Regions from separate parts of the Pseudomonas sp. TS_SC_3 genome, predicted to be linked through region 1. Evidence: riboswitches for the same ligand, from Rfam matches in the RefSeq annotation. Region 1 holds a riboswitch; each other region holds the start of a gene.
What was found. Region 1 has a riboswitch for cobalamin ahead of cobO (cob(I)yrinic acid a,c-diamide adenosyltransferase). Riboswitches for the same ligand answer to the same signal wherever they lie in the genome.

Region 1 (4,750 bases):
AGGGCCATAGAATTTGCAAATGCATGCCATAGAGGGCATAGTCGCGCTCTTGTGAAATTCACCGACACGGTCGTGCCCATGCTCAAACGCCTCGCACCCCTCGTGCCTATCGCACTTTCCCTGGCTCTCGCCGCCTGCGCCAACCATGCGCCGCAGCAGGAATTGACCACTCAACCTGCAGTGTTTTCTTCGACTGATCTCGCAGTGTTTGATGACCAAGCCAAAGAAGCCGCCCTGGGCGACTTCACTGAAGAAAAATCTTACAAACTGCCGCAATTGGCAGACAGCATCCTTTCCCACGGTTTATCTCTGGTCGGAACGCGTTACCGTTTTGGCGGTGGCTCGGTGAGCTCAGGTTTCGATTGCAGTGGTTTTATCGGGTACCTGTTTAAGGAAGAAGCGGGTATGAAATTGCCGCGCTCGACCCGCGACATGATCAATATCGATGCGCCGTTGGTTGACCGTAACGAACTTAAGCCCGGTGACCTATTGTTCTTCAGCACTGCCGGTCGCGGCCGTGTCAGCCACGCCGGCATCTACCTGGGGGATGATCAGTTCATCCATTCTTCCAGCAGTCGCAGTGGCGGCGTGCGGGTCGATAGCCTGGATGACCGCTACTGGAAGCGCACCTTCATCGAAGCCAAACGCGCCCTCGCTATGGCGCCAAGCGATCAGATAGTCCTGCATCCTTGAAGCACTATGCAGCGGTCGAAACACTAAGGCCGCTGCGTAGTCTGCACTCAATCAGTGCATCCTGATATTTTTCAACAACCTGCCAGGTAAAGCTAAAGCTTGCACTGCGATGTGCAAGCCGGCAGAGTAGGTCGCATCCCGGCTCAGGATCGCCTGTCCATGACCGCAACCGCCCGTTTCAGCCTGCTGCTAATTGTCGCGCTGCTCAGCGCCTGTTCCAGTCGCGCACCTGCTCCCTACCCGCAACCGGTTATCCAAGCTCCCAGCAGCTTTAACGGCAACGCTGATGATGTGCTGTTTCGCGCCCTTGGCTTGGTCGGCACGCCTTACCGCTACGGCGGTAATACCCCCGATACGGGCTTTGATTGCAGCGGCCTTATCGGCTACGTCTATCGCGATGCTGCAGGCATTCGCTTGCCGCGTACCACCCGTGAGTTGATTAGCATGCGCGCGCCTGGTGTCGGGCGTGATGCTTTGCAAAGTGGCGATTTGGTATTTTTTGCCACCAACGGCGGCAGTCAGGTCAGCCATGCCGGTATTTACGTCGGTGATGGTCGTTTTGTTCATGCGCCTTCCAGCGGCGGCACCGTGCGCCTGGACAGCATGAGCAACACCTATTGGCAGCGCACTTATCTGAATGCCAAGCGCGTGCTCTCTCAGGAGTTGGCAAGCAACCCCTGATAGCCGTGGTTTGTAGAGGGAGTCCGCATGACCAACCGAACGCTCAACCTTGATTGCGCCCTGTACCAGTACCTGCTGGATGTCTCCCTGCGTGAAACCCCGCTGCTCAAACGCCTGCGTGAGGAAACCGCGCAGCTGAGCACGGCGCGTTGGCAAATTGCCCCCGAGCAGGGGCAGTTTATGGCCTTGCTAGTACAACTGATGGGCGCTAAGCGAATTGTCGAAGTCGGCACCTTTACCGGCTACAGCGCCATTTGCATGGCCCAGGCCATGGGTGAAGATGGCCGGCTGATTTGCTGTGACATCCCCGGCGAATACAACGCCACGGCCGAGCGTTACTGGCGCGAGGCGGGGTTGAATGCGCGTATCGAGCAGCGCTTGGCCCCGGCGCTGGAAACCCTGGCGGCGCTGGAGGCAGAAGGCCTGGCAGGCACCCTTGATCTGCTGTTTATCGATGCCGACAAGGCCAATTACCCGGCCTACCTTGAGCATGCCCTGCGCTTGGTGCGCCAGGGCGGGTTGATTCTGTTCGATAACACCTTGTGGAGTGGTCGTGTGCTCGAGACAAGCCCCGAGAGCGCCGACACGCGTGCGATCCAGGCGCTCAACCTGGCGTTGCGTGATGATCCACGCATTGACTTGTCCCTGTTGCCACTGGGCGATGGCCTGAGCCTGTGCCGTAAACGCTGAACCCTTATGCCCGAACCGATTCGCCTGCCTGAACAACCCGATGCCTGTGAGCTTTGCGCCCGCGCGGCGGTTCTGACGCGTCATCACCTGATTCCCAAAGCGCTGCACAACAAGGTCTTTGTGCAGAAACGCTTCGGTAAAAGTGAACGCATCAGTGCCACGCTCTGGGTTTGCCGCGCCTGCCACAACCAGATCCACCGGTTGTTCAGCGAAAAAGAACTGGCGCTGACCTATAACAATCGTGACAGCCTGCTCAGCGACGAACGCTTGCGTACCTTTGTCGAATGGCTGGCCAGTAAGCCAGCGGGCTTTATGCCCAAGCACTGATGCGTCGCGTTGTGGGCGGAAGGGCGGCTGCCTGCAGCGCATTCGTTTGACGCTTAATCGCGAACTCTCTACCCTTCGCGGCTTGTAGCAGGTGCCCCCGACGCTGTGCGTGCGCGGGGTGAAACTGGGAAGTCGGTGCGCTGTGCGTTTTACGCCAGCCATTCCGACGCTGCCCCCGCAACGGTAAGTGAGTTAAACGCCGCAAATGCCACTGTGCTCAAGCATGGGAAGGTGCGGTTCAGAGCCCTGTCGGCAGGTTCTGAGGACCTAAGGGTTCGCTCACAAGCCCGGAGACCGGCCTGCTGCAGTCCACGGCATCGCGGAGGGCGATGGCTGGCGTGGGTTTTGCGTGCGCGCGCCCGCGCTTTTTCTACCTCCGCATGCTTTTTTCAGCCCAATCGCCCTGTGGCGGTGGAGCAGTGCGATGACTGAATCGATTGAACGTGACGCCCGGCATAAGGCGCGCATGGCCCGCAAGAAAGCCCTTATCGACGAGAAAATCGCCCAAGCCCAGGACGAATATGGCCTGTTACTGGTGCACAGCGGCAATGGCAAGGGCAAAAGCAGCAGCGCTTTTGGCATGGTTGCCCGCGCGCTGGGCCACGGTCTCAAGGTCGGCGTGGTGCAATTTATCAAGGGCGCAGCCAGCACCGGTGAAGAAGCTTTCTTCCGCCGTTTTCCCGATGAGGTCAGCTACCACGTGATGGGCGAGGGCTTTACCTGGGAAACCCAGGACCGCCAACGCGATATCGACAAGGCCTGCGAAGCCTGGGCGGTGGCGGCGCAGCTGCTCAACGACCCGGCCATCGGCCTGGTGGTGCTCGATGAGCTGAACATTGCGTTGAAATACGGCTACCTGGAACTTGACGCGGTTCTTGCTGATATTGAAGCGCGGCCGCTGCTGCAGCATGTGGTGGTAACCGGTCGAGGTGCGCTCCCGGGGATGATCGACGCGGCAGATACCGTCACCGAGATGAGCCTGGTCAAGCACGCGTTCAAGGCCGGGGTGAAGGCGCAGAAAGGAATCGAGTTTTAATGAATCAGTCCTTTGCGCGGTCATGCCCAGCGCTACTGATCGCCGCACCGGCTTCCGGCCAGGGCAAAACCACGGTCACCGCTGCCTTGGCGCGCTTGCACTCGCGCCAAGGCAAGCGGGTGCGGGTGTTCAAGTGCGGCCCCGACTTTCTCGACCCGATGATTCTCGCCCGCGCGAGCGGCGCGCCGGTGTATCAGCTTGACCTGTGGATGGTCGGCACAGCGGAAAGCCGCCGCTTGCTGTGGGAGGCCGCCGGTGAGGCTGATCTAATTTTGATTGAAGGGGTCATGGGCTTGTTCGACGGCACGCCATCGGCGGCCGACCTGGCCCGGCACTTTGGCGTGCCGGTGCTGGCGGTGATCGACGGCTCAGCCATGGCGCAGACCTTTGGCGCTATGGCCCATGGTCTGGCAACGTTTCAGCCCGATTTGCCGTTTTCCGGCGTACTCGGTAACCGGGTCGGCAGCGTGCGGCATGGCGAGATATTGCGCGATGCACTGCCAGCCTCGATCCGGTGGTATGGCGCCTTGCCGCGCAGCGCCGAAGTCGGCTTACCCAGCCGGCATTTGGGCCTGGTGCAGGCGGGCGAGTTGGTTGACCTGGATGCCCGCCTGGACGCCGCCGCCGATGCGTTGGCCGCCAGCGCGGATACCGATTTGCCGCCGCCCGTCAGCTTTGCCGCACCGGAACAGGCGCGACCGACAGCGTTGCTTAAAGGGGTGCGGATCGGCGTGGCGCGCGACAGCGCGTTTGCCTTTCTCTATCAGGCTAATCTCGACCTGCTACGCGAGCTGGGCGCTGATTTGCAGTTCTTTTCACCGCTCAACGATGAGCAGTTGCCGGATGTCGACAGCCTGTACCTGCCTGGCGGTTATCCGGAGTTGCACCTGGCCCGCCTTGAAGCCAACCAACTGATGGCCGCATCGATTCATGCCCATTATGAAGCCGGTAAACCGATCCACGCCGAGTGCGGCGGCATGCTTTATCTGCTCGACAAACTGACCGACAAGCAGGGCGTCAGTGGGCAGATGCTTGGCTTGTTAAGCGGCGAGGCGACTCTGCAACCACGCATGACCGCCATGGCCTTGCAGCAGGCCGAGCTGCCGGAAGGGCTGCTGCGCGGTCACAGCTTCCATTACTCGGCGCTCAGCAGCGAGCTGCAACCACTGACCCGTGGCGAATGCCCGAATTACAAGCGCACCCGTGAGGCGGTCTATCGCCAGGGCCGGCTGACGGCTTCTTATATCCACTTTTATTTGCCGTCCGATCCGGCTGCCGCCGCCGCGCTATTCCACCCCGGAGCATCGCTATGAGTGAGCACGC
Region 2 (4,750 bases), 1.3 Mb from region 1:
ACTCGGCTGATGCGCGCCCTCGCGGTGGCCCTGCTGGCGCTGCTGGTCTGGCCCGCAGCCGCTGCCGAGCGCGTGGTGACTCTAGCGCCGTCCCTCACCGAAATCATGCTTGAACTGGAGGCTGGCGACCTGTTGGTGGGCCTGCTTGATGCTGGGGAGCGCCCGGCGGCCGTGCAGCATCTGCCTTCGGTCGGTCATTTTGGCCGCCTGGAACTGGAGAGCCTGCTCAGCCTGCAGCCCGACCTGGTACTGCTCTGGCCGGACAGCATCAGCAGCGGCCAGCGCCAACAATTACAGCGCCTTGGCATCCCGATAATGCTTGTCGAGCCCCGCAAGCTGGCTGATCTGGCCGGGCAGTTTGCCGAGATCGGTACGCGTGTGGGGCGTGCAGAGCAGGGAAAGCGTTTGCAACAGCAGTTCAACCAGGGCCTGCAGCGCCTGAGTCAGCGCTACCAGCGGCAACACCCGTTGCGCCTGTTCTATCAGGTCTGGGATGTGCCGCTGTATACCCTCGGCGGCCAGCAGATTATTAGCGATGCCCTGCGTGTGTGTGGCGCCGAGAATGTCTTTGCCGACCTCAGCCTGCCGGCTCCGCAAGTGAGTGTCGAGGCGGTGCTGCAGCGCAACCCCGAGGTGATTTTGGCCGGCAGCCAGGCGCAACTGGATGCCTGGCGCGTTTGGCTGGGGATGAAGGCGGTTGAGCGTGGGCAGTTGTGGCAGGTGCCCGATGACGGCCTGGAGCGGCCCAGTTTTCAGATGTTGGGGGCGATGGAGAAACTGTGTGAGCAGTTGGCAGCGGCCGAGTGAGTCGTGAAAGCAAGAAGGCCGCCCAATAGGCGGCCTTCTTGTAGGTGCTGCGTGGTTAGAAGCGATAGCCGACGCTTAGTTGTACCTGTTCTTCTGGAGCCGGGTAGTGGTACGAACCACTCCAGATGCTCCAGCCAGCGTGGCTATCGTACTGCTTGCCTGTAAGATTATTGACCCGCAGTTTGCTGCTGAACTGCTGATAGTCCCAGCTCAACGCCGCGTTAATAAGGGTATAGCCACCCTCGCGGGGCAGGGTATGTCCATCATCACTCGACAGATAACGGGCGCCGGTATAGACCGCCTCGACATAGCTGGTTACACCAGGCAGCAGTTTGTAGCTGAGGTTAGCGCTGGCGCTATGGCGGGAGACCCAAGGCACTTCGTTGCCCTTGAAGTTGCCCTGCAGGTATTCCGAGTCGGTGAAACTGTACTGCCCGCCGATGCTCAGACGTTCGCTTAGCTGGCGTTCGGCTTCCAGCAATAGGCCTTGGCGGCGGGTCTTGTCCAAGTTGATGTTGGCCCCCTGGCCTGCATTGGCCTGAGAGTCGTACATCAGCTCGTCTTCCAGATCGAGGCGATACAGGCTGGCCTGATAGCGCTGCCTGCTGTCTTGCCATTCGGCTCCGGCTTCCCAGGACAAACCGGTCTGCGGCTTGAGGTAATCGATGCCCGGGAGTACATAGCCGTTTTCATCGACGTTGGCCCAGCGCAGAACGTCTTCACGCTTGATAAACAAGCGCGTGTGCTCGGCCGCCTGCCAGCTGAGGCCAAGGCTACTGCTGCCCTGGTTATCGGTATGCGACTTGCCCGAGCCGCGCTTGCGATCTTCGGCTTGGCTCTCACGGTAGCCTGCACTGAGGCTGAGGCTGCTGCTCAGCGGCTGTACCCACTGGCCGTACCAATCGCGTTGGGTTTGGCGGAACTCGGTGCTGGTCAGGCTATTTTCATAGTCGTTATTGATATGGTCATGGCCCAGCAGCCACTCACTGCGGCCGAGGACGCTGTCGAGGTGCCCTGAGAAGCGTGGGCTAATGCTTCCCACCCGAGTAGCCTGGCGGTAGCGGCTGCCCCAGGATGAGCCAACGCCATCCTGATCGCTATGGCTGTAATCGAGGTTGGCGTTAAGGTTATCGTGTAGCTGCTGTTGCAGTGCGATACGGTGCAGCTGGGTCTTGCTGTCAAACCAGTCGCTTGAGGTGCTTTGCTTACGGTCGACGTGGCGCTGGCTTTTGTTGATGCTGCCGGGGTAGAGCAACTCATCGTCTACCGTCTGGTATTCGTAGAGGGCATGGCCGCTGTCGTGGTCATAGCGCAAGCGGGCGAAAGCGTTACTGTAGCTGGCGTTGTTATGGTCGCGGTAATTGTCGGCGGTGCGCGACTCACCACTGAGAAAGGTGGAGAAACCACCGCCTAATACCTGCGATAGATGGCCGCGGAGGGCTTCTAGGTCATGGCTGCCGCGGCTGGTCTCAATATAGGCTTCGCTGGCTTTGGGTTGGCGAGTGATGATGTTGATAACTCCGCCCACGGCCTGGTCGCCATACAGCACGCTGCCCGCGCCACGGATAATTTCAATTCGCTCGATATTGCTCAGCGGTACGCTGCTCAAGTCTGCTCCAGCGAGTGCGGGCTGATTTAGGCGCCGACCGTCGACAAGGATTAGGGTGTTATTCACCGCGTTTTCACCAAAACCGCGCAGGCTGAAAGTGGCTCGGCTGCCATCTCCGATCACGTCGCGTACTTGCAATCCAGCCTCACCACGCAAAACGTCGACCAGCGAGCTGGCTGCGCTTGCCTCGATTTTTTCACGATCAATTACTCGCACGCTAGCGGGGGCAGGGGTTTGCAATGGAGTGGCGCGGGTGATCACCAGCGGCGGTAATTCATAGCTGCTGGTATCAGTGGCAGCCGAGGCAAAACTCGGCGTAAGTGCCAAAGCCAGAGCAAGACGGGACAATTTCATTTAAACAATCCTCAAAAGGTCGGAAGACTTTTGAGGAGGGCAGGTGCAAGAACGGGCGCACGCAAGGGCAGCCTGAGCTTGACGGTGATGCCCTCCGCAGCACCAGTCACATCCGCTAAGGCCGGTCTCCGGGCTCTCGACATGTGCAGCCTCGCCTTCCCGGCTTACGCCAGTGGCTTTCAGAGGTTGCATGCAGATTGACTCTGCGGTCGATTACCGTTGCGGGGGCAGCGCCGGGATGGCTCTTAATGAGCGCACCGGCTTCCCGTTTAACGCCGCTTTACGGATAAAGAGGCGCACCTTGGCGGAAGTAAAACGCCGCGCACCTTAATGCGCGGGGGGATGAACTACAAGCAAGCGATGTTCAGCGCTGGATGAGCGGTACTCATGCAGGGCGAGTGGCGAGCCGGGCGCGTATGGCCGCTTCGATACCGGCGGCGTCCAGCCCGCATTCAGCGAGCATCTGCGTGGGCTTGGCGTGCTCAACGTAATAATCAGGCAGGCCCAGGTGCAGCAGCGGTTTGAGGATGTTCTCGCGGGCGAGGAACTCGCTGACCGCACTGCCGGCGCCGCCCATCACGCTGTTCTCTTCGATGCTGACCAGCAAGTCGTGGCTGGCGGCCAGTTCACGTACCAGAGCTTCATCCAGCGGTTTGACGAAACGCATGTCGACCACGGTGGCGTTGAGCGCTTCGCCGACCTTGAGCGCTTCGCTCAGTTGTACGCCGAACACCAGCAGGGCAACTGTCTGGCCCTGGCGGCGGCGGATGCCTTGGCCAATTTCCAGCGGCTCCAGGCCAGGCTCGATGGCAGCATTGGGGCCTGTGCCGCGCGGGTAGCGCACGGCGGCCGGGCCATTGTAGAGGTGGCCGGTGGTGAGCATACGGCGCAGTTCGTTTTCGTCACTCGGCGTCATTACCAACATGCCGGGGATGCAGCGCAGGTAGGAAATATCAAAGCTGCCGGCGTGGGTCGGGCCGTCTTCGCCAACCAAGCCGGCGCGGTCGATGGCGAACAGCACGTCAAGGTGCTGCACGGCTACATCGTGGATCAGCTGGTCATAGGCGCGCTGGAGGAAAGTCGAATAAATCGCCACCACCGGCTTAACCCCATCACAGGCCATGCCGGCGGCCAGGGTCACGGCGTGCTGCTCGGCGATGGCCACATCGAAATAGCGCTCGGGGTAACGTTCGCTAAAGGCCACCAGGTCCGAGCCTTCTTTCATCGCCGGGGTAATACCGACCAGGCGCGGGTCTTGCGCGGCCATGTCGCACAGCCATTGGCCGAAGACGCTGGAGTATTTCGGGCCGCTTGGCTGCTTGGCCACGGGCGGCGCGTTGATGGGCTCCAGCTTGGTGATCGCGTGATAGCCAATCGGGTCGGCCTCGGCCGGGGCGAAGCCCTTACCCTTTTTGGTGACGACGTGCAGGAACTGCGGGCCCTCGAGGTCACGCATATTGCGCAGGGTGGCAAGCAGGCTGGGCAGGTCATGGCCGTCGATTGGGCCGATGTAGTTCCAGCCGAGCTCCTCAAATAGAGTGCCGGAGACCAGCATGCCCTTGGCATGTTCTTCAGTTTTACGTGCAATTTCCCAGGCACCGGGCAGCTTGGACAGCACTTTTTTACTGCCTTCACGCATGTTGGCATAGGTGCGGCTGGAGAGGATCTTCGCCAGGTAGGTGGACAGACCGCCGACATTTTTTGAGATCGACATGTCGTTGTCGTTGAGCACCACCAGCATATTGGCTTTGACGTCACTGGCGTGATTGAGCGCCTCAAAGGCCATGCCGGCTGTCAGCGCGCCGTCGCCGATCACTGCCACCGATTTGCGCTTGCTGCCCTGCATACGCGCCGCAATGGCCATGCCCAGTGCTGCACTGATGCTGGTGCTGGAGTGGCCGACGCCAAAGGTGTCGTACTCGCTCTCGCTGCGGCGGGGGAAGGCGGCGATACCATCTTTTTGGCGCAGGCTGCCCATTT
Region 3 (4,750 bases), 1.4 Mb from region 1:
GCCTTGCGCGGCAATGGTGCCGCTTTCCATGTCCACCGCCACCGCGCGGGACAGGTTAATCAGCGGGCGTTCCTGCGCCCAGCGCAGCTCCCAATTGCGGTCGTCATAGGTCAACACGGTGCCGGTGCGCAGGCGTTTTCTCAGTTCGTCACCGTCTTCACCGGTAACCTGCCGCGCGGCGGCCTGCAAGGCTTGCTGCACTTCGGCCAGGGCCGGCAGCGGAATATGCGGCGGCAACACGCGATCAAGAATACCGTCGCGGCGCATGTAGGCGTGGGCCAGCACATAGTCGCCAATGGTCTGCGACTGACGCAGCCCCCCGCAGTGGCCGATCATCAGCCAGCAATGCGGGCGCAGCACGGCCAGGTGGTCGGTGATGTTCTTCGCGTTGGACGGGCCGACGCCGATATTGACCAAGGTAATGCCGTGGCCGTCATCCGCCTGCAGGTGGTAGGCCGGCATTTGGTAACGGTGCCAGATGACGTTCTCGATGATCGCCTGCATCTCGCCTTCGGCCATGCCGCGCTCAATCACCACGTTGCCCGGCAGCACCATGCGGGTAAACCGCGACTCCCCCACCAGCATGTCCAGGCCGTGACGGATGAACTGGTCAACGTAGCGGTGGTAGTTGGTCAGCAGAATCCAGGGCTGCACATGCCGCCAGTCGCTGCCGGTGTAATGCACCAGACGGCGCAAAGAGAAGTCCACCCGCGCGGCGTCAAACAGCGCCAGCGGCAGCGGGTCGGTGTGTTCCCAGTCGCACAGACCGTCGGCAATGCCGTCAGTGGCGGCGGATAGATCGGTGCTGGGGAATACCCGCGCCAGTTCCGCTGCCGTCACCCCGGAACCGGCTAATTCATCGCCCTGCTCGACCACGTAGGGATAGGGAATATTTTGCTGACTGACGCCCACCTCAACGCGCACGGTGAAATCGTTCATCAGTGGGCGCAGCTGCTCCAGCAGGTACTTACGAAACGCCGCCGGATGAGTGACGGTCACGCTGTAGGTGCCTGGCACTTGCACTTTGGCGTAGGCGCGAACGGTGGTTGGCACTTCGCCCTGACACAGGTAGGTCAGGCGTAATTCGGGGTAACGGAACTGACTCTGCTCGGCAGCATCGGGTTTGACCCGCTCTTTCAAGTAACGCTTGAGCGCAGCACTCAAGCCGCTGGTTGCGTGCAGATGCAATGCGGCCAGACGATCCACCGCCTCTTCAGCGCTATTAGCGACAACAAAGTCATCAGAATACGTATTCACAAGGCACCTTCCAGGCTGATCGCAATCGGCCCTATCTTGCCCTGAGCCGCCGCATTGGCGATAGCGCGGCGTGGTCTAAACAGGACATTTGAGCAATGCCGAAGGATGATCAGGCAACGCTTGCAGCGTCATGCCCGAACGGCGAGAGCGCCTAAAAAGCGAGGGCGACAACAGCGCTGTCGCGCCGGGAGGTGCTGGCTGGCAGCAGTAGCAGGTAAGGGGCGCAGGGGATTAGCCACCTGCGCCCGACGGACGCTGCAGAAACCGCAGCGGGCGACTGCAGCTTGCAGCCGACTCGTTAGGCCGGCTGGTGCAGACGCGCATTGAACAACGGGCCACGGCTATAAGCCGAGAACGCTTTGGCAGCAGCCAGCACACCCAGATCAACCAGCGGTTCAAGCAAAATCACGCTCATGTAGGCCAGGCCGAAACTGCCCACGGCCGCCAGGTTGTCGCTGGAGAAGCCGTTGCCATAAACCGCCCAGAAAGCCACCCAGGCAACAATACCGCCCTGATAGGCCGTCGACAGCGCCAGCGCCTGCTTATAGGAGAGGTCCACATAGGCGGTACCCGGCGCAATGATGCGCTTGGCCAGCAGGCTGATAGCCCACAGCGGCACCAACAGCGTGGTGACGTTCATGCCGTACTGCGGCAGGTCAAACTGAGCGAAGAGCAGCCCCTGCAACAACAACCCCACAGCCAGGCCGATCGCCGTGGCACCCGCGCCGAACAGCAGCAGCAGGGTTGAGCCGAGGATCAGGTGCACCTCGGAAACCCCCACCGCATGATGCGGAAAGACCTCGAAGAAGCAGAACACCAGTGCGGTGGTGAGCAGGCTGCGCAGCGCCAGGGCAGCGACACCGCCGTTGCTGCGAATGCTATCAAGGGCAAGCTTGGCGGTAAGGCCAAAGGCGCCTGCGGCGGTTGCATAACTGAGGAAGAGTTTGGCGCCCGTAACGACTTCTGGTTCGATGTGCATAAAGATTCCTGTACCGCGCCCACCGCGCGATGATCTGGATTGAGGGATTGGGCATCAGTGCCCGGCGTCGATGGCAGGTCTCCTGGCTCACGGTTTGACGCGTCGCCCGCCTTCCCAGCCTTACGGCCAGTGGCATCGGGGCGTCGCTCACCGTTTACAGTTGCGGGGGCAGCCATGGCTTCGGTACCGGTTGCAGTACCCACCATGTTCCCTTTTCATCCACTCGCGTAACACGCTGCGGAACCATCGGCGGCCACCTTACCCGCCAGCAGCGAGAAATGACAGAGCCCGGCGCAGAGGCCGGGCTCAAGGCTCAAGCGCAACGCAGGCCCGTCAGCCCGTGTCGGCAACGCAAACGCCCTAGATCAAATGCGGCGTGCTGCGTGCAACCAGCGCGTCGGCATCGATACCGCGCGGCAAGGTGCCGTAGACCCGTCCGCCCTGCCCGCCCAGGCGGCTGACGATAAAGGCGTCGCTTACCACCGAGTTACCGGCCTCCAGCAGCAGCTTGGCTTGCAGCGCCAGGGCTACGTCTTCGGTGAGCTGGCGGGCGCGGTACTGGATATCGGCGGTGTCGCAGAAATCCGCCTGTAGCTTGGCGATATGCGCCTTGAGGCGCGCATCGCCATGACCGTCGCCCAACTCGCTAAACAACGCATCGAGCACGCCCGGCTCCTTGGACAGCGCGCGCAGCACGTCCAGGCATTGCACGTTGCCTGAGCCTTCCCAGGTCGAGTTGACCGGTGCTTCGCGGTACAGACGCGGCAGGATGGTCTCCTCGACATACCCGGCGCCACCCATGCATTCGGCGGCTTCATTGATCATCGCCGGCGCCCGTTTGCAGATCCAATATTTGCCTACGGCGGTGACCAGACGGGCGAACTTGTCCTCCTGCTCGTCAAGCGGGTTGTCCAGCGCCTTGCCCATGCGCAGGGTCAGCGCTAGGGCCGCTTCGCTTTCCAGGGCCAGGTCGGCCAGTACGTTCTGCATCAGCGGCTGTTCGCTGAGTACCCGGCCGCCCACCTGTCGATGGGCGCAGTGGTGCGCGGCCTGAGTCAGGGCCTGACGCATCAATGCGCTGGAGCCGATCATGCAGTCGAAGCGGGTCAGCGCGACCATCTCGATAATGGTCGGCACGCCACGGCCCTCCTCGCCGACCATCCAGGCCAGCGCGCCGCGAAACTCCACTTCACTGGAGGCGTTCGACCAGTTGCCCAGCTTGTTTTTCAGGCTCTGGATATAGAACTCGTTGCGCGTGCCGTCCGGGCGGTGGCGTGGCAGCAGAAAGCAGGTCAGGCCTTTGGTGGTGTAGGCCAGGGTCAGGAAGGCATCGCACATCGGCGCCGAGCAGAACCACTTGTGACCGATCAGTTCATAAGCTTGACCGGGACCACCCAAACCCACCGGGTAGGCACGGGTGGTGTTGGCGCGCACATCGGTGCCGCCCTGCTTCTCGGTCATGGCCATGCCGATGGTCGCGCCGGTTTTCTGCTCAATCGGCAGATTGCGCGGGTCGTACTGGGTGGAAAGAATTTTCGGCAGCCACTTCTCGGCCACATCGGCCTGCAGCTTGAGCGCGGGCACGCTGGCGAAGGTCATGGTCAACGGGCAACCGCTGCCGGCTTCGGCCTGGCTGTGCAGGTAACTCAAGGCAGCGCGCGCCACCTGAGCGCCGGCACGCGGATCGGTCCAGGGCATGGAGGGCAAACCATGCTCAATAGCCGCGCTCATCAACTGGTGATAAGCCGGGTGAAATTCGACCAGATCAACGCGATGACCATAACGATCATGACTTTTGAATATCGGCTTGTTTTCATTGGCGAGAAAACCGGCGGCCATCAACTCGCCGCCTGCCAGCGCCCCATACACATCCAGGCGCTGCTCGGCCCAACCGCCGCCGAAGCGTTTGCTCCACTCCTGCAGCGGCAGGTCGACGCGGTACAGGTTGGCGCCATCTAGCGGCGGCACCTGATTGAACACGTCATGGGTTTCGGCATGTTGACTGGCATTCATGGCTGAGGCTCCTCTTCGGGCAGTGGGGCGCCCACGGCGCGTAGGCAAAAAGTGACCAGGGCCTGACTGACTTCAGCCAGGCTGGGGGCGGGATAACCGGCTTCGCGGGCCGCTCGCGCGGGCGGCGACAGTGGGCCGACCAGGGCTTCGGCGATGGCACCGACCAGGCAGGCGGCGACCAGGTTGATCTGCTGCACGCGAAACACGCCCTGCGCGGCGCCTTCCTGCAGCAATTCGACGAACAGGTCGGCGTAGGCTTCGCGGTAGAGCAAGCGCTGCTCGTCCACTTCGGACTCAACCGGTTCCGCAATCAGGGCAAAGGCTAATTGGCGACTGTGCCAGGCGCGTGCCGCAAAGCGCTCAACCCCGGCAGCCAGGCGCTGCACAGGGCTGCCATGCTCGCGCACGGTTACCGCCAACGCATCGACTTCACGCTGACTGGCCACGGCAAAAACCTCGGCTGACAGGCTGCCCTTGCTGCTGAAATGGCGGTACAGGCTA
Region 4 (4,750 bases), 2.0 Mb from region 1:
GTTTTTCCGTGGTCACCGGGTACACCAGCGGCATGCGTACCTGCGCGTCGGTGAGGTGCTGTTCGATAATGCCGAAGGCGTTGCCACCGTGACCTTTGTTGGCTTTAGCCTTGGCCACAAAGTAGCCGACCACCGCTGCCGACTGCAGCAAACGCAGGGCTTTGAGAGTGATCAGCTCCGGGTCGCCGGGGCCGACGCCGATGCCGAGTAGACGGCCTTTTTGCACGCTCATCACTCCACCTCCGTGGCCAGGGCGTTGACCGCTGCCACCGCCATGGCGCTACCGCCACGGCGGCCGCGCACGATCACATAGGGCACGCCACGGCTGTCGGCAGCGAGGGCGTCCTTGGATTCCGCCGCGCCGATAAAGCCCACCGGCATGCCGATAATCAGCGCCGGTTTCGGTGCGCCGGCGTCGAGCATTTCCAGCAGGTAAAACAGTGCGGTGGGGGCGTTGCCGATCACCACCACGCTGCCTTGCAGATGCTTGCGCCAATGTTCCAATGCGACTGCCGAACGGGTATTGCCCAGGACGCGGGCCTGCTCAATCACGCCGTCGTTATGCAGGGTGCAGATCACCGGGTTGTTGGCGGCCAGGCGCGGGCGGGTGATGCCTTCGGCGACCATCCGCGCATCGCAGAGAATCGCCGCGCCCTTGGCCAATGCGGCGCGGCCGGCAGCGCCGGCGCCTGGGGAGAAGCGCAGGTCCTGCACCACATCGACCATGCCGCAGGCGTGGATAACCCGCACGGCGAGCTTTTCCAGATCAGCCGGAATGGCACTGAGGTCAGCCTCGGCGCGGATGGTGGCGAAGGACTGGCGGTAGATTTCCTGGCCGTCGCGGATGTACTCAAGCATCGTTGTTTCCTGTTGCGCAGTGGGTGGCGAACCAGTCGCCTGCCTCGTCGATCGTTATGGCGTCGGCCAATAGCTGGCCGAAACCCGGCTGCTGTGGCGTGCGTTGGTAGAGCTGGTAATGCCCGGCGCTGCTGGCCAGCAGGGTAAAAGGCGCGGTATGCGCGGCGGCGCAGGAGCGCGGGCAGGCACTTAGATGTACTTGCGGCCGCGCTGTGTTGGCGCGCAGGTGCTTGGCGAGCAACAAGGCGTCGGCTTTGCTGTCGGCCAGGCCCTTGGCGCAGGCGGCTGAGCCGGTGCAGGCGATCAGATTGCTAAGTGGTTCCTGCGCATCGATCAGCAGGCCGAGTTCGGCCAGTTTGTGCAGCAGGTTGTCTGCCGATGGCTTGGGGATATTCGGCAGCAACAGGCCCTGCCAGGGCGTCAGGCGCAGGCTGGCATCGCCATGGTGCTCAGCCAGCTCGGCCAGTGCTTTGAGTTGCGCGGCGTCGATCCGGCCCAGGCGCGCGGCGGCGGCAACCATGCACAGGCCGCTTTGCTGCTGTGGATAAATACCTATCGGCGCGTGCTCGCTGACCGGCGAGCGTTGCCAATCGGCTGGCGCCGCTTGTACGGCAAAGGGCAGGCGCGTTTGCAGTTGTTGCAGCAGTTGGCTAGCTGGAATCACGCTAAGCAGTTGGCGCATACGGCTGTGTGCGTTGCCGGCCAGTTCGATAAACAGCCTGAGCAGTTGTTCCACCAGCGGCACGATTTGCTCAACGTTGACCACGCCCAGCGGCTGATCACCGGGGCAGCCAGCCAGGCCAAAGGCCAAGCGAGCCGGCGAGCCGGGCAGGGCGCTAAGCCAGATATCGTGGGGGTGTTCGAGCATCGCCAAGGCTTCGCCGCCGTCCAGCTGCAGGGCGAACTTGGCCGACAGCCCATGCAGCGCCGGGGTGTTCTGCAGCAGCTCAAGCAACGCGGCGGCCAGTGGGCGGGTGTCGAGCAGGGCCTGCGGATCGAGGCCGGCGGCGGGGCTGAGCAGCAGGTTGCGCACGTCATCAGCCGCGGGGTTGCTGGGGCCAAGCTCGGCGGCGAGCAGGCGCTCGATCAGATCGGCCTGCTGGCCTGGCAACACGCCACGAATTTGCAGATTGCTGCGGTTGGTCAGCTCCAGCACGCCGCTGGCGCAGCGCTCGGCAGCCTCGGCGATGGCGCGTGCCTGTTGGCTGCTGAGTACGCCGCCGGCCAGCTTGACCCGGCAGATGCCGCCGTCCAACGCCTGAACGATACGCAGCAGGCCGGGGCACGCACTAGGGCGTGGGTCGGGCAGGTCGGCGGAGGTTAGACGGTCGCGCAAACGGTTCACCAGCAACAAAGACGCGGCGACCGAACCAGCGAAACCCGCCCACAGGGGATTTCATGGCATCGGTACACCCCGCCCGATGTTGGCACTCGCGACTAGCGTCGTCGGCAGGTCTCCTGGCTGACAGGTCATCATCTGGCGCGGCCTTCCCGGTTTCCCAGTGGCGCAGTGGCGGCAGACTCGCTGTTTACAGTTGCGGGGGCAGCTCGGTCACGATCAGCGGATCGCTCCGGATTCCCTCTTAGGCCCCTCGCACCATGGCGGTGGGCACCGACGAAGCCTGTATTATGCCCGCTTTGTTTGATGCGCTGACACCCTAGCTTGTCGGGCGGGGGCAGAGGAGTGGGTATGACGGCCTGGTTAACCCTGGTGGGCATTGGTGAAGACGGTTACGCCGGGCTGGGTGAGGCAGCGCGCCAGGCGCTGGGCGAGGCGCAGTGGATTGTTGGCAGCCCACGGCAGCTGGCGCTGTTGCCTAGCGATCTGCCAGGGCAGCACGAACGCTGGCCCAGCCCCTTTAGCCTGGAGCCGGTAATGGCGCGGCGCGGGATGCCGGTGTGCGTGCTGGCCAGCGGCGACCCGCTGTTCTATGGCGTGGGCGCGAGCCTGGCGCGGCAGCTGCCGGCAGAGGAATTGCAGGTGTTCTCTTCGCCCTCATCCGTCTCACTGGCTGTTGCTCGCCTGGGTTGGCCACTGCAGGACGTGACGGTGCTGTCGCTTGTGGCGCGGCCGTTGGCGGCGCTGCAGGCGCAGATTTTCCCCGGCGCGCGGCTGCTGCTGTTGAGTAATGACGGTGACAGTCCGGCGGCGGTGGCCGAGCTGCTGCGTGAACGCGGTTTTGGTCCCAGCCGTTTGACCGTTTTGGAACATTTGGGCGGCGATCAGGAACGGCGCATCGATGGTCTGGCCAGCGACTGGGCCGTGCCGCGCGCTGCCGATCTCAATCTGCTGGCCATCGACTGCGTGGCGGGCGCCGATGCACGCCTACTGCCGCTGACGCCGGGGTTGCGCGACGACCTGTATCGGCACGACGGCCAACTGACCAAGCGCGATGTGCGCGCCATCACCCTGGCGCGTCTGGCGCCGCAGCCCGGTGAGCTGCTCTGGGATGTTGGTGCCGGCTGCGGTTCCATCGGCATCGAATGGATGCGCGCGCACCCTAGTTGTCGGGCGCTGGCCATTGAGGCCGATGCCGGTCGTCAGGCGCATATTCAGTACAACCGCGATGCCCTCGGCGTGCCGGGTCTGCAACTGATCGCCGGCCGTGCGCCCGAGGCATTGAGCGGATTGGCCGCGCCGGATGCGATTTTTATCGGCGGCGGGGTGACCATCCCTGGCGTGCTGGAGCAGTGCTGGACCAGCCTGAAACCGGGCGGTCGTCTGGTGGCCAATGCGGTGACCCTGCAAAGCGAAGCGGCGCTGGTGGCCTGGCGCGAGCAGGTGGGTGGCGAGCTGACCCGCATCAGCGTGGCCCAGGTGCAGCCGCTGGGCGGTTTCGACACCTGGCGCAGCGCCTTGCCGATCACCCTGCTGGAGGTCCGCAAGCCATGAGCCCGCGCATCTTGCTGCTCGGCGGCACCACCGAGGCCTTGCGTCTGGCGCGCCGCCTTGGCCCTGAAAGCATCTACAGCCTGGCCGGGTTGGGCCGGGTGCCGGATGACTTGCCCTGTCAGGTGCGCGTTGGCGGCTTTGGCGGGGCCGAAGGATTGGCGGGGTATATCCGCGAACAGGGCGTCGAACTGCTGCTCGACCTGACCCACCCCTATGCCGCGCAGATCAGCGCCAATGCCGCCCGCGCCGCCGAGCTGAGCGGGATTGCCTGCTGGGCGCTGCGCCGCCCCGGCTGGCAGGCCGGCGAGGGTGATGACTGGCGTGAAGTGGATAACTGGGCCGGTTTGGTCGAAGCCCTGAAGGATTTCCGCCGTCCGCTGTTTACCCTGGGCCGCGAGCCGCTGGAACACCTGCACGAGATACCCCTGCATCAGCACTGGACCGTGCGCTGCCTGACGGCCCAGCAAGGCGTGCCGCGTGCGGAGATTATCGGTGCGCGCGGGCCGTTCGCGCTGGACGAGGAACGCGCGTTATTCGCCCGCCTGGGCACCGATGTGCTGATCAGCAAGAACAGCGGGAGCCAGTCCACCGAGCCGAAATTGCAGGTGGCACGGGAGCTGGGGTTACCAGTGCTGTTGCTGCGTCGGCCGAGTTTGCCGAGTGTGGAGCGCGAGTTTCTCAGCCTCGAGGCGCTGACTGAGGCGCTGCAGTTGTAGCGCGAATTGGCCGCCGAGCCAGGTAGGGTGGATGACGCTGTTTTCATCCACCCTCGCAGTCGGTGGATGGGTGAAGCGTCAGCTGCGCGCCCCGATCCACCCTACGTGCCAAATGCGAAAAATCCCCTGTTAGACTGCCGCCCCGCTTTGGAGGCCGCCATGACCACGCCCGTTTCGCCCTACGCTCGCATTTTGTTTGTCGGCCCCGATCTGGCCGAGGGCTCGTTTGCTGAGCTGCTGCGCCGTCGTCTGGTTGAGCTGCGCGGCGAAGCAGCGCTGGCCG

Region 2: it holds a riboswitch for cobalamin, as region 1 does, so the genes downstream of both, AC0J6G_RS00495 (TonB-dependent receptor) here and cobO (cob(I)yrinic acid a,c-diamide adenosyltransferase) in region 1, are expected to answer to the same signal.
Region 3: it holds a riboswitch for cobalamin, as region 1 does, so the genes downstream of both, AC0J6G_RS13270 (energy-coupling factor ABC transporter permease) here and cobO (cob(I)yrinic acid a,c-diamide adenosyltransferase) in region 1, are expected to answer to the same signal.
Region 4: it holds a riboswitch for cobalamin, as region 1 does, so the genes downstream of both, cobG (precorrin-3B synthase) here and cobO (cob(I)yrinic acid a,c-diamide adenosyltransferase) in region 1, are expected to answer to the same signal.

The regions. Positions count from the first base shown of each region.
Region 1 covers NZ_CM149586.1:1,404,697-1,409,446, forward strand. The annotation lists gene AC0J6G_RS06855 (NAD-dependent deacylase) at 1-2, shown strand, start outside; gene AC0J6G_RS06860 (C40 family peptidase) at 79-693, shown strand; gene AC0J6G_RS06865 (C40 family peptidase) at 853-1,374, shown strand; gene AC0J6G_RS06870 (O-methyltransferase) at 1,402-2,064, shown strand; gene AC0J6G_RS06875 (hypothetical protein) at 2,071-2,391, shown strand; cobalamin riboswitch at 2,464-2,708, shown strand; gene cobO (cob(I)yrinic acid a,c-diamide adenosyltransferase) at 2,816-3,427, shown strand; gene AC0J6G_RS06885 (cobyrinate a,c-diamide synthase) at 3,427-4,740, shown strand; gene bluB (5,6-dimethylbenzimidazole synthase) at 4,731-4,750, shown strand, end outside.
Region 2 covers NZ_CM149586.1:79,923-84,672, forward strand. The annotation lists gene AC0J6G_RS00485 (MFS transporter) at 1-10, shown strand, start outside; gene AC0J6G_RS00490 (cobalamin-binding protein) at 10-807, shown strand; gene AC0J6G_RS00495 (TonB-dependent receptor) at 863-2,770, opposite strand; cobalamin riboswitch at 2,873-3,089, opposite strand; gene dxs (1-deoxy-D-xylulose-5-phosphate synthase) at 3,156-4,750, opposite strand, start outside.
Region 3 covers NZ_CM149586.1:2,762,624-2,767,373, forward strand. The annotation lists gene amn (AMP nucleosidase) at 1-1,257, opposite strand, end outside; gene AC0J6G_RS13270 (energy-coupling factor ABC transporter permease) at 1,556-2,236, opposite strand; cobalamin riboswitch at 2,292-2,499, opposite strand; gene AC0J6G_RS13275 (acyl-CoA dehydrogenase family protein) at 2,597-4,249, opposite strand; gene AC0J6G_RS13280 (TetR/AcrR family transcriptional regulator) at 4,246-4,750, opposite strand, start outside.
Region 4 covers NZ_CM149586.1:3,478,783-3,483,532, reverse strand. The annotation lists gene AC0J6G_RS16380 (precorrin-2 C(20)-methyltransferase) at 1-235, opposite strand, end outside; gene AC0J6G_RS16375 (precorrin-8X methylmutase) at 232-858, opposite strand; gene cobG (precorrin-3B synthase) at 851-2,194, opposite strand; cobalamin riboswitch at 2,290-2,490, opposite strand; gene cbiE (precorrin-6y C5,15-methyltransferase (decarboxylating) subunit CbiE) at 2,549-3,751, shown strand; gene AC0J6G_RS16360 (cobalt-precorrin-6A reductase) at 3,748-4,467, shown strand; gene AC0J6G_RS16355 ((2Fe-2S) ferredoxin domain-containing protein) at 4,627-4,750, shown strand, end outside.